2 regions of the Virgibacillus sp. JSM 102003 genome follow, and region 2 is predicted to be linked to the other one. Evidence: riboswitches for the same ligand, from Rfam matches in the RefSeq annotation. Region 2 holds a riboswitch; the other holds the start of a gene.
The links. A riboswitch is a leader RNA that binds a small molecule or an ion and turns the genes downstream of it on or off. The one in region 2 is predicted to bind cobalamin.
Positions count from the first base shown of each region.

Region 1 (6,305 bases), on a different contig from region 2:
TTATGTGCCGTGCTATCGAAAACAACCACGTTTTCTCTGAGCTGTCACCCTTAAATGAATCGTAGGATTTTAAAACTTTTATATATACTTCCTGAACGAGGTCTTCACAGGTTTCTTTATCCTTTACCATGTAAAATATAAATTGGTATAAATCATGATGGTAATTATTATAAAATTTCTCAAAAACGGCCTTCATAAAGATCCTCCGTTCATTTAAATAGTCGATTAATGGCATAATAAAGTTACAGCATATTAATACTATATTAGAAAAACGCAAAAATACCAACCTAATTTAGTTGGTATTTTGCAAATAGAAATGTTTTTCAGCATAATTTCTAAAAAAATGAGCGATTACTGGATATAATAGAATCATAAATACTCCATTGCCGATTGCGTGATAAGTATCAAATGGCAACCCAGCCAGGTAGTACGGAAGAAATTTTCCGGTAACTGAATATGTTGTGAGTGAAATAATAAATCCGTATAAATAACCACTAATTACCGCAAAAAATACTAGTATAAATCCTGGGATCTTAGCAGGATATTTTCCTAAGAATCCACTTAAAAGTCCGATTAATGCCCAAGCAACTACTTGCCAGATTGTCCATATTCCCATTCCCAATATCATATTAGACAAGAATGTAGTTAAAATAGCCAGCAATATAGCTGCTATCGGACCTAATAACAGGCCACAAACAATAATTAACGATGTGACAGGCTGAACATTTGGAAGAAACGCAAAAGCGAATCGCCCAACAACCGCCAATGCAGCAAGCAGTGCTAATAACGTGAGTTTATAAGTGTTCAATTAAATCATTCCCAGGCTTGCAGATCAAATGTCACTTTGTCACCTGGTGATAACTTAAATTCTTTAGCGCCAACTGTAGGCATTTCACCATTTACAGTAAACATCCATGATTTTTGCTCGCCATCCTTAGGCGCAACTCCGTCAATTGAGGTTATAAATCCACCATCAAAATCCGTCTTCACTTCAAAGTTTTTTTCCATTACTTCCATAAGGGTTGCCCCTTCTTCAACTTCAACCTCTTTTTCATTAATATATTCGGAACCTTTACCTTTTGATATTGTAATCCGAACCGTTTCTTCACTCTGTTCCTCTGAGTTCTCACCTGCTGTATTTTCCTTTTCTTGACTATTTGTCTGCCCTTGTTCTTCAGCACCACATCCGACCAATAAGCCAATAGCGACCATTAATGATGCAATACGTAAAAACCATTTGTTCATCTTCCCATTCCTCCAGTTCTAATTTATATTGAGGAGAATTGGACGTTGGAAACCAATACATTGAAAAAATTCTTAGTATCAACCGTATCCGTTAAAGGATTCTATTCAAGCTTATACTGCTTTCTGGAACCCTTAAACTATGGAGTATAATCCTTTATGCGGAAAGTTTTAGTTGGATTATGCATATATTTTCCTAACTGCGTAAAAAAGCTAACCCTTCTACAGAGTTAGCTTAGCAGACAATCGATACATAAAATTAATCATTTACAATGTGCTCGGTTGTCCCAATCGCTCACATCCTCGAAGCATTGAAACGTTAGAGATTGGCAGGTCTACTGACTTGTGATTCACGCCTACTATAAGTCCTTCCCATGTGACGAATCACACAGTGGCTTGTACTTATTTCGTATCTCACATACAGTTGCGAGGACAGTTCCTGATTTGCACAGGATTCCCTATTAAGTAATTACACCAAGCTCTATAACTTTATTCAATTCTATTTTATCATACCATATTTACTTCTCTTGTAAAGGTAGTTTAAACGTAAATGTTGTACCTTCATTAACCTTGCTGTTAACGGTGATCGATCCATTGTGAGCTTCAATAATATTTTTTGCAATTGAAAGTCCAAGTCCTGTACCTCTTTTCTTACTATTCTTCATGCGCGATTTATCTGCCTTATAAAAACGTTCAAAAACAAATGGTAAATCATCTTCTGGAATCCCACTTCCATTATCATTTACGGATACATTAAAATCAGCAGTATTACTTTCAATAACGACATGAACTTTTCCATCTTCATTGGAATGTCTAATTGCATTATCTATTAGATTTGTTAAAACCTGTTCCACACGATCCTGGTCTATATTTATTTGGTGATTGGAAATGTGTTTAGTTAAATCTAACTCAACATTATTTTCTTCTGCTAAACCTTTAAACTTTTTCAAAATACGTTCAACAAATGATTCAACGTCAACACTTTCTTTATTTAACTGTATATGACCTGCCTCCATCCGTGCTAAATCCAATAGTTCGTTCACCAACCGACCCATTCTTAAAGATTCCTCATGGATTATTTGTGCAAGCTCATTTTTATCTTCTCTGCTTTCTGCCACATCGTCAACAATTGCTTCACTATATCCTTGTAACATGGAAATAGGTGTTCTCAGTTCATGTGAAACATTTGCGATAAAGTCTTTTCTGAGCTTATCTAATCGACGTTCCTCTGTCATATCACGAATAACAGCCACCGCCCCACGTACATATGTCTGATCATATAACGGCGTCATAATCATTACCCATGTACGTCCTTGTATATTAATTTCATGTATTGCTTCTTTTTCATCATGGATGACATTCGTCAAGATTTCATCTAAGGGTACCGGTGCTTTATTATTAATTTCAGACATTTCCACGTCATTTTCGTAATACAAATTCTCAAGAAATCGCTCTGCAGGAGGATTAGTTATTAACATATCACTGTTTCGGTTAAAAGTAATAACACCATCTGCCATAGAACTTACGATACTTGAAAGTTGCTCTTTCTCCTGTCTTAACGCATTAATATGGAACTTCAATTGTCTGCCCATTCGATTAAATGCCATTGCAAGTTCACCAATTTCATCGTGTGTTAAAATTGGTACTTTTGTGTTGAATTCTCCTCTTGTAAGATCAAATGCTGCTTCCCGCATTTTTATTAAAGGAGACGTTATCCTTGTGGAAAGAAAAAAGGCAAAAATAGTTGTTAAAATAATAGCTATTCCTGCTGCAAGAAATATAATTTTAGTAGTTTCAGCTTTCGTCTTATTTACGATATCAAGTGATTGATATACAAAAACAGCACCATTCTGGTTAACTGGAGTACCTACAATCATAACTTTAGTATTACCATCAGGTAAGAAAATTTGCTTTTTTACATTTTCACCACTGGAAATAGCCTCCATTAAATTACTTTCCTCTTTCAACCATTTACTATTCAGTTTACCAAGGTCGCTATTAATACTTTCAGATGACCATGAATCACCATTTTCATAAATAACAGCTAAGGTGCTTGCTGGATCCTTCACACGTTCTGCTGTCTCTAAGGCCAATTGTTGATTGTCATATTGCACTACCATATGCGAAACCTTTGTTGCGGTTTGCATCATATCATTTTCAGCTTGATCAATATGAAAATTCTCAAAGAATTCCAAAAGTAAAACGGTCAATATAAATAATACAAAAGAAACTAGCAATAATATCGTTATTGCTAGTTTTCCTACTACACTACGCCAAAACATTATACATCATCTACCTCAAATTTATACCCGACGCCCCAGACAGTAACAATCATCTTGGCAGCTTCTTTAGATACATTATTTAATTTTTCACGTAGCCGTTTAACATGTGTATCAACAGTACGTAAATCTCCAAAAAATTCATATTGCCATACTTCCTTTAGCAGAAGTTCACGTGAAAATACTTTATCTGGAGACTCAGCTAAGAAACACAACAGCTCGTACTCTTTTGGAGTTAAACTAACTTCAGTTCCATCTGCCGTAACCCGATGAGCATCATGATCTATGGTCATATGAGGAAATACGATCAAATTTTTGGTCGATGTCTCCACTTCGTTAAAATTAGTGGTTGAAACTCTTCGCAGCAATGCTTTAACACGTAAAACTACTTCCCTTGGACTGAATGGTTTTACAATGTAATCATCAGTACCTACTTCAAATCCTTGTACACGATTTGCTTCCTCTCCTTTTGCTGTAAGCATTATAATAGGAGTCATTTTCTTTTTTCGCAGTTTTTGTGTAACATCAATTCCATCCATTTCTGGCATCATAATATCTAACAGAATAACATCATAATCATTTTGAAGTGCAAGCTCCAATGCCTCAGTACCATTTTCTGCTTCTTCGACAACAAATTCTTCTTTCTCCAAGTACATTTTAATTAACCGGCGAATTCTTTCCTCATCGTCTACAACTAACACTTTAGCGTTTGATTCCATTCAGACTCCCCCTAATTAGTATTTCGTTATAGTATAATTGAAAAACTTACCAGCTGCTAGTCCATTATGCATATGAATGAAGACCAGCTAAAATCAGATTAACAGCAAGCAGATTAAACATAATAATAGCGAATCCACCAACCGCTAGCCAAGCTGACTTTTCACCATGCCAGCCTCGGGATAATCGCAAGTGCAGAAATGCTGCATAAAAGAACCAGGTTACTAACGCCCATACTTCTTTTGGGTCCCATCCCCAAAAGCGATCCCAAGCGATTTGAGCCCATATAGATGCAAAGATTATTCCCCCAAGGGTGAACACAGGAAAACCAATTGCTACTGCGCGATAAGAAACTTCGTCCAATAGATCGGGTTTTGCTTTCTTGAGTAATGGTTGGATTGCTGCTCCAATTCGTTTACGTAAGACTAACCTGATTATTCCATATAAAATCAACCCAGTCATTACCGACCATATAATTGTATTAAATTTTCTGGCTGCATCAACACCATGCATCCACTCCGGTGCGTCAAATAATGCTTCCATCCTATTTCCGGTTATTAAAGTACCTTCATTGGGTCCAGCAATTGGTGGTAAATGATAATCTGTACTAACTGTACTATTATTTACTGTATATTCAAATTGAGCACTGTATCCAGAAACATTAAATATAACTGTAATTACACTAAAGCCAATAAAAACAACCAGAGAAAATAATACGATTTCTAACCACGTAGTACGCTTACTTCTCACTGATTGATCAACCTGCCTGATTAAGTAAATCAGCCCTGCTACAAAACTTATCGATAGAATTGCCTCTCCAAGAGACACAGTTGTAACATGAATATACAGCCAGTGACTCTGAAGCGACGGTACCAGAGGGGCAATCTCAGTTGGAAACATACTCGCATAGGCAATTATTATCATTGCTATCGGTAATGCAAACAACCCTAAGATATTAAGCTTGTATATAAAATAGATAATAATGAAAGCAAACACTAACCCCATACCGAAGAACGTCATGAATTCAAACAGATTACTTACGGGGGCATGAGCACTTGCTATCCATCTGGTTATAAAATAAACAACTTGTGCTAAAAAGCCGATAATGGTTATGGAAATTGCTATCTTTCCGGCTATTCCTTTATTCTTATCCGATCTTTTTTCTTTAATTGTTGCACCAAAGAAAAACGTAGCGATCAAATACAGGATGAAAGCTGTATATAGCATCGTACTACTAATACTTAAAAAGTCCATGTATATCCTCCTTGAATCTTATAATGTTTATTAATCATCCAGTTCCTGTTGATCGTCAACCATTTTTATATCTGTATCCTCAATTATTTTCTCGATATCCTTCTTCACACCAAACCAATTTTTGTTAGTGTGGGCAGCCAATAGAATTCCTTCCCCTTTAGGGTGTATCCAGATTCTGCGATGTTGCCAATACATTCCTTGTATTACCCCAAACATAAATATAAATGCACCTACTACAAATAATGGCAGTGTATAGTCACGTCTTACTGTTATTCCACTTACATCACGCATTTTGAAATCCTTTATCCCCAGTTTGTAGTCATTCTCTCCAGTTGCATCCACATTTTTCCCTATACCTACAAAGCTCATTTCCGGTTCGCTTCCATCAGGGGGATGTACAGAAAATACGTACGCTGGATTTCTTGGGTAATCTGTTTTCGATTTTGGCTCTCCATCATCCAAATAATAATCTGGATAATATTGATTAACAACAACTTTAAATCCACTATCTAATTCATACTCCGATTTTGGTGATGTTAAGTCTATTTTGAAACTACCAAGAGAACTCTCATCTGGATCATTTGTCTTATGAATTTTAAAAGACATACTGGAAAACTCATTCATTTGATAGCCAGCTTGATATAGTGTATAACCACCAAATTTAAGTGGGTGGTTCATACGTATTTCATCCTCAGCAACTTTCTCAAGTTTAGGGTCTTCTCCTGGTAAGGTTTCTCCTGATTCCTTATAAATAACTGCATTGGTTTGAAAGTTTTTAGGAACCATTCCTTCTTTTTTGATAGCCTTCTGAAA
Region 1 covers NZ_JBHFQH010000001.1:21,907-28,211, forward strand. Annotated here, with positions in the region: gene sigX (RNA polymerase sigma factor SigX) at 1-196, opposite strand, end outside; gene ACE1TG_RS00125 (ECF transporter S component) at 293-808, opposite strand; gene ACE1TG_RS00130 (DUF4430 domain-containing protein) at 814-1,245, opposite strand; cobalamin riboswitch at 1,554-1,736, opposite strand; gene ACE1TG_RS00135 (ATP-binding protein) at 1,761-3,524, opposite strand; gene ACE1TG_RS00140 (response regulator transcription factor) at 3,524-4,240, opposite strand; gene ccsB (c-type cytochrome biogenesis protein CcsB) at 4,305-5,492, opposite strand; gene resB (cytochrome c biogenesis protein ResB) at 5,523-6,305, opposite strand, start outside.
Region 1: it holds a riboswitch for cobalamin, as region 2 does, so the genes downstream of both, ACE1TG_RS00130 (DUF4430 domain-containing protein) here and ACE1TG_RS13325 (ribonucleoside-diphosphate reductase subunit alpha) in region 2, are expected to answer to the same signal.

Region 2 (6,305 bases):
GATCGGCAGAGCAGGAAGCGTATAAATTGCCCAAGCGATTGGGCCCCAGTGGAAAATACCATATGCGGGTGCCCAGTTTATCGCCTCACGGGAGCCTCCCTCTATGCCAAACGGCGGACCTTGATAGTAGTAGGCCCATTCGATCATTCCCCAGTAAAGAATGCTCGAGCCGATCCCCGCAGCAAAAAGCATTGCTGCCCAGGATATTGTTCCAAATTCCTTTTCGGCATCTTCATCGCCAAGTTTAATACGGCCGTTTTTACTGAACGCAACAAAGATTAAAAATACGAAAGCTGCCAGTCCGCCCAATAAATAGAGCACGCCAAAGTTCCCTGTCATGAAATCATTTGCAGCACCGACTATCTCTTTACCCACTTCCGGGAAAGCAGCAAGTGGAATGGAGACAGCGAGGAGTAATATTAGAGCACCTATAAAGGTGGGCCAGTCAATTAAATTTTTGTTCATATCGATATCACCCTTTCTACAGATAGCTTTTCTATAACTTAGCAGGATATACACAATCATTAATCTTTCTAAAGAAGTTTTTATAAGACGCAGTTCCTGTTTATGTCGAGGAAGATAATAAAAAAGTTAAATTAAGTAAACAGTATAAGCAGGAAAGAGAACTTTTTAAGATGAACAACTGTTAGGAGGAAATACATGAATAAAAATGTCATCTTATCATGTGCAGTAACAGGTGCGGGAGATACCACATCAAAAAACCCGGATGTACCTGTAACACCAAAAGAAATTGCGGATTCATCCATTAAAGCGGCAAAAGCAGGTGCAACGATTGCTCATGTTCATGTACGCGATCCAAAAACGGGTAAGCTCAGTCATGATGTGGAACTTTTTAAAGAAGTGGTGGAACGAATACGTGAATCAGATACTGATGTGATTATTAATATTACTGCCGGGGGCGGTGGTGATTGGGTACCAAGTGATGCTGATCCTGCTAAAGGCGGTGAGGGTACCGATATGCAAACCCCTAAACAGCGTCATGAGCCTGTGGGTATACTGCTGCCTGAAATTTGTACGCTTGATTGCGGGAGTGTCAATTTTGGAAATCAGGTTTATGTCAGTCCTGCAGATTGGCTGCGCAAACAAGCAAAGCTAATTCAGGAAAGTGGTGTTAAACCAGAACTTGAGTGCTTTGATACCGGACATGTTCGATTTGCCAATCAACTGGTAGATGAGGGGTTGATTGATGGTGATCCAATGTTCCAATTTTGCCTTGGAATCCCGTGGGGAGCTGATGCTGATGCGGAGACACTGGCATATATGAAAAGCCGTATCGCGGATAATGCTAGCTGGGCAGCGTTTGGTATTGGACGAATGCAAATGCCAATGGTAGCTGAATCAGTACTTCAGGGAGGTAACATACGTGTTGGACTGGAAGATAATATGTATTTGAAAAAAGGCACGCTGGCGACGAATGAGCAACTGGTAGATAAAGCAGTTGGAATCGTCCATAGCTTGGGAGCAGAAATCATGACTCCACAGGATGCGCGAGAATTATTAAAATTACGTAAGCAAGACGGGAAGACGGTTTAACATGGCCAGGGAGGATACATCACAAATTAAAAACATTACAATCGTCGGAACTGGTGTCATTGGAAATGGCTGGATTACACGATTTTTAGCGAACGGCTATCATGTTACAGCAACAGACCCTGACCCAACTGCAGAAGGGCGAATGCGTGATGCAGTAGAACAAGCCTGGCCGGCAATGGAGAAGATGGGATTGAAAGATAAGGCCTCACTGCATGACTTATCATTTGATACAGATCTTGAACGTGCTTTGCATCATGCAGATTTTGTGCAGGAGAACGTACCTGAGCGTGAACAGCTTAAACGAAAAGTTATCGCTGAAATAGATCAATTCGCTCCTAAAGAAACAGTGATAGCGTCAAGTACATCCGGCATATTGCCAAGCACTCTCCAGGCCGATTGCGCCCATCATCCGGAACGCGTAATTGTTGCGCACCCGTTTAATCCAGTTTACTTAATACCACTAGTAGAACTGGTTGGCGGCAGTAAAACAGAATTATTTTTTATCGAAAAAGCAAAAGACTTTTATGATAAAATAAATATGAAACCACTTGTTGTCCAAAAAGAAATCGAAGGGCATATCGCCGATCGATTAATGGAAGCTATTTGGCGTGAATCACTTCATATTGTTAACGATGGTATTGCTACAACGGAAGAAGTCGATGCCTCTATCATCTATGGGCCTGGATTACGGTGGGCATTAATGGGACCATTTCTGACCTTACATATGGGAGGCGGAAAGCAGGGTATGCGTCATTTGCTCCACCAATTCGGACCTGCTTTACAGCTGCCGTGGACAAAACTTGTAGCACCAGAGTTAACCGATGAACTTGCTGAGAAGGTCATCACTGGATGTGAAAAACAGACCGAAGGCGTTGACATGGATAAACTTGAAGAACGCAGAGATCAATTCTTAATTGAACTGCAGCAATTACTGGATAAATACTGGCCTGGGGCGAATCTTACCGGTAAACTTTGATAGAAAGAGGGAGTTTGATATGGGAGAAGCAAAAGTAATTATTAATGATCAGGTTCCAGAAGCTTGGATTGACTATAATGGGCATATGAATGATGCTGAATATGTTCGTGCATTTAGCTTTGGCGTCGATCGATTTATGAAGCTGGTTGGAATTACAGATGACTATCGCGAAAGTAACCACTATACGGTTTTTACAATGGAAAATCACGTTTGTTATCTTGCTGAAATGAAACTGGGTGAACCGTTTGAAGTGCATCTGCAAATGCTTGATTATGATGAAAAGCGTGCACATGTTTTCTATGAATTGTACGGGGAAAATGGAAAACGTGCTGCAACAAGCGAGCAAATGCTGATGGGAATTGACCAAACGTCAGGAAGACCTGCACCTTTTCCAGATGAAATTTTTGCAAAGGTTAAAGTTTTAGCAGCTAATCATACTCCTGATGAAAAGCCCAAAGAAGCTGGCCGAGTCATAGGGATACGAAGCAAGAAGAAGTAAATCTATGGACGTTGCTCATTCGAGTGGCGTCTTTATAAATTCGTTGGAAAGTTTGAAAGTTCCCTTTATACTAAAGCAATACAATTAATTATTAGGGGAGTATGTGGAAAATGATTGAGTTAAAGCACTTTGAAAGTACGGATTTCCAACAGCTGATCAATTGGATTAACACTGAAGAATTTTTATACCAATGGGGTGGTGCTAATCAATTTGAATTCCCTTTAAGTGAAGACCAATTATCAAACTATATTCAGCATGCGAATAGCGAAGACTCCGATACATTTGCATATAAAGTTGTGTATAAAGAATCAGGAAATACGATTGGTCATATTTCACTAGGAAGGATAGATAAAGTCAACAATAAGGGACGAATCGGCAGAGTATTAATTGGTGATAAAAGTGTGAGGGGACTAGGGATAGGTCAGAAAATGATTAGAGAAGTTTTAAGGATTGCCTTTGAAAAGCATAAATTGCATAGGGTAAGTCTTGGTGTATATGATTTTAATACCTCAGCAATTGCTTGCTATGAGAAATCAGGATTTACGAAGGAAGGGTTACATAGAGAAGCGGCAAAAGTTGGAAACGAATATTGGAATGTATGGGAAATGAGTATATTGAAAAACGAGTGGTTTAAGAAATAGACAGGTTAGGGGTCGTGGGAATATGGAATCTAAAGGAACTTTTGGCAGGTTAGAGATTTATGCAAAAGTTAAAATTGTTAAAGGTGAAAACTTTGTCACGATTGAGGAGACAAAGGCATTAACCACTAAGGAAATGATTACATTTATAACTAATTTTATTGGTGACCTTGAACTAGGGGATATCCCCAATGTGAACATTATGGTAAACAGTAAGTTCCCTGAAGAAGTATATGAAGTTCTTCAAGATAATAATTTTCACTTTCATGATGAAATGGTCACAGTTTACAAGGAACTTAATGAGGTAGTTTGGCAGGAATCAAATTTAACTTTTAAGTCATTACATAGTATTTCGCAACTTGAATTTAAAGAAATATGGGCAGAATCCATGACCGATTCACTCAATGCCCCATCATCATTAACGATTGATGAACAAATGAAAAGTCTGGAAATAGAATTAGGGCCTGACTATAAAGATTCCTGTTTAGTTGCGTATGAGGATGGTAGGCCGATTGGAGTTGCTATTCCGCATATTGAACCTGGTACCCGCGATGAAGGAAGGCTTTTTTATTTTGGTTTGATTCCAAGCGAACGTGGCAAAGGAAAAAGCAGGGCACTTCATAATCTCGCACTGAAGCTGTTAAAGGATGAATTTAATGCTTCCTACTATATTGGCGGTACGAGTAAAAGTAACCAGCCTATGTTGAAAACTTTTATGGCCAATGGGTGTCATGTAATAGAGCGGAATAAAGTTTATAAGAAGATCAGGCGAGTGAATTAAACGAAATTGTTCACAAAAACTAGGGCGAAATCGCCAAAATGCCGAAGTTCACACTGGAAGCGCCGAAGTTCACACTGATTTCGCCGAAGTTCACAACTAGGTTGCTCGAAGTTTACAACTAGTTCGCCGAAGTTCACAAAAATCATTGTAATTATATCAAAACGTAAATCCTCCATTAAGACTATTTTTACAGATCCGTATTGCAAGAAGTAATATTCTATGATAGTCTTTCAATACAATATATTGGTATAAAAAAATGAATAATAACTATATATAGTATTACAAGTTAAGGTGACATTCATTGTCTTAATAGGGAATCCAGTGAAAAACTGGAGCTGTCCCCGCAACTGTAAGTGTGGACGAACGAGTAACCCACTGTATCGAAAGCTTCACGGCTACGGTACGGGAAGGACTTTAGTAGAAAGAAGCACGAGCCAGGAGACCTGCCATAGCTTGTAGTTTCAATTCCTCGGGGTAAGAGAAGGTGAAACGATAGAGAGAGGTATACATATTTTCTGTCGTTCTAACCGTTCATCCCCTGGGTGGACGGTTTATTTGTTTTTTTGGATTTAAAAGGAGGAAAAAAACATGACAATGACTGCAACTGGGCACATCTCACAACTTATAAATTATGCAACAAAAGGGTTGAATATAAATAAAGAAATTTTGTTAAAAAAAGCCAATCAAACCGGCACTACGGAAACCCTAATAAAAATAGCGCTTGAAAATATCGATGAGGCTAACCCTGATTGGACCTATGCTGCAAGCCGTATTTACTTACAAGAGTTATACAAAACTGCTGCAGAAAACAGGGGATACGATCCGAATTTACGATATGGAAACTTCTATAAACTTATCACAACACTTACGGAAAAAGGTATTTATTCAGATCATTTGTTAAATACGTATAAGAAAGAAGAAATAGATTATTTTGCCGAAGTGATTCAGCCGGAGAGGGACTTATTATTTAACTACTTGGGATTATACACGCTGGCAACTCGCTACCTTGCAACAGACCATAACAAGAATACATATGAGCTTCCACAGGAAAGGTGGATGGTCATTGCGATGTACTTAATGCAGGATGAGGCACAGGAAAATCGCAGTCATTATGTGACAGAAGCATACTGGGCATTAAGTAATTTATATATGACCGTTGCCACACCAACCTTAACAAATGCTGGTAAATCACACGGCCAGCTGTCCAGCTGTTTTATCGACACAGTGGATGACAGTTTGCAGTCAATCTATGACAGTAATACTGATATTGCTAAGCTTTCCAAAAATGGTGGTGGAATTGGTGTTTACATGGGGAAAATCCGTAGCCGCGGCAGTTCGATCAAGGGATACAAGAATATGTCCAGTGGTGTCGTTCCGTGGATTAAACAGCTAAACAATACTGCGGTTAATGTAGACCAACTGGGAACGCGAAAAGGCGCAATCGCCATTTATCTGGATGTATGGCATAAAGATATAGAACCATTTCTCGATTTGAAATTAAATAATGGTGATGATCGGATGCGTGCCCATGATATTTTCACTGGTGTTAGCTTGCCGGATTATTTTATGGAACAGGTAGAAAACCGCGGTGATTGGCACTTATTTGACCCGCATGAAGTTCGCGAGGTTATGGGTTATTCGCTGGAAGATTTTTATGATGAGGAAAAAGGCGATGGCACGTGGCGCCAGAAGTATTTGGAATGCGTGCAATCGACGGAGCTATCGAGAAAAGTCGTACCGGCAATAGATATTATCAAACGGATTATGAAATCGCAACTTGAGTCGGGAACACCATTCATGTTTTACCGTGATGAAGTGAACCGAAAAAATAACAATCCGCACAACGGGATGATTTAT
Region 2 covers NZ_JBHFQH010000011.1:102,348-108,652, forward strand. Annotated here, with positions in the region: gene ACE1TG_RS13295 (BCCT family transporter) at 1-465, opposite strand, end outside; gene ACE1TG_RS13300 (beta-keto acid cleavage family enzyme) at 661-1,554, shown strand; gene ACE1TG_RS13305 (3-hydroxyacyl-CoA dehydrogenase NAD-binding domain-containing protein) at 1,556-2,530, shown strand; gene ACE1TG_RS13310 (thioesterase family protein) at 2,550-3,029, shown strand; gene ACE1TG_RS13315 (GNAT family N-acetyltransferase) at 3,140-3,670, shown strand; gene ACE1TG_RS13320 (GNAT family N-acetyltransferase) at 3,693-4,448, shown strand; cobalamin riboswitch at 4,721-4,913, shown strand; gene ACE1TG_RS13325 (ribonucleoside-diphosphate reductase subunit alpha) at 5,037-6,305, shown strand, end outside.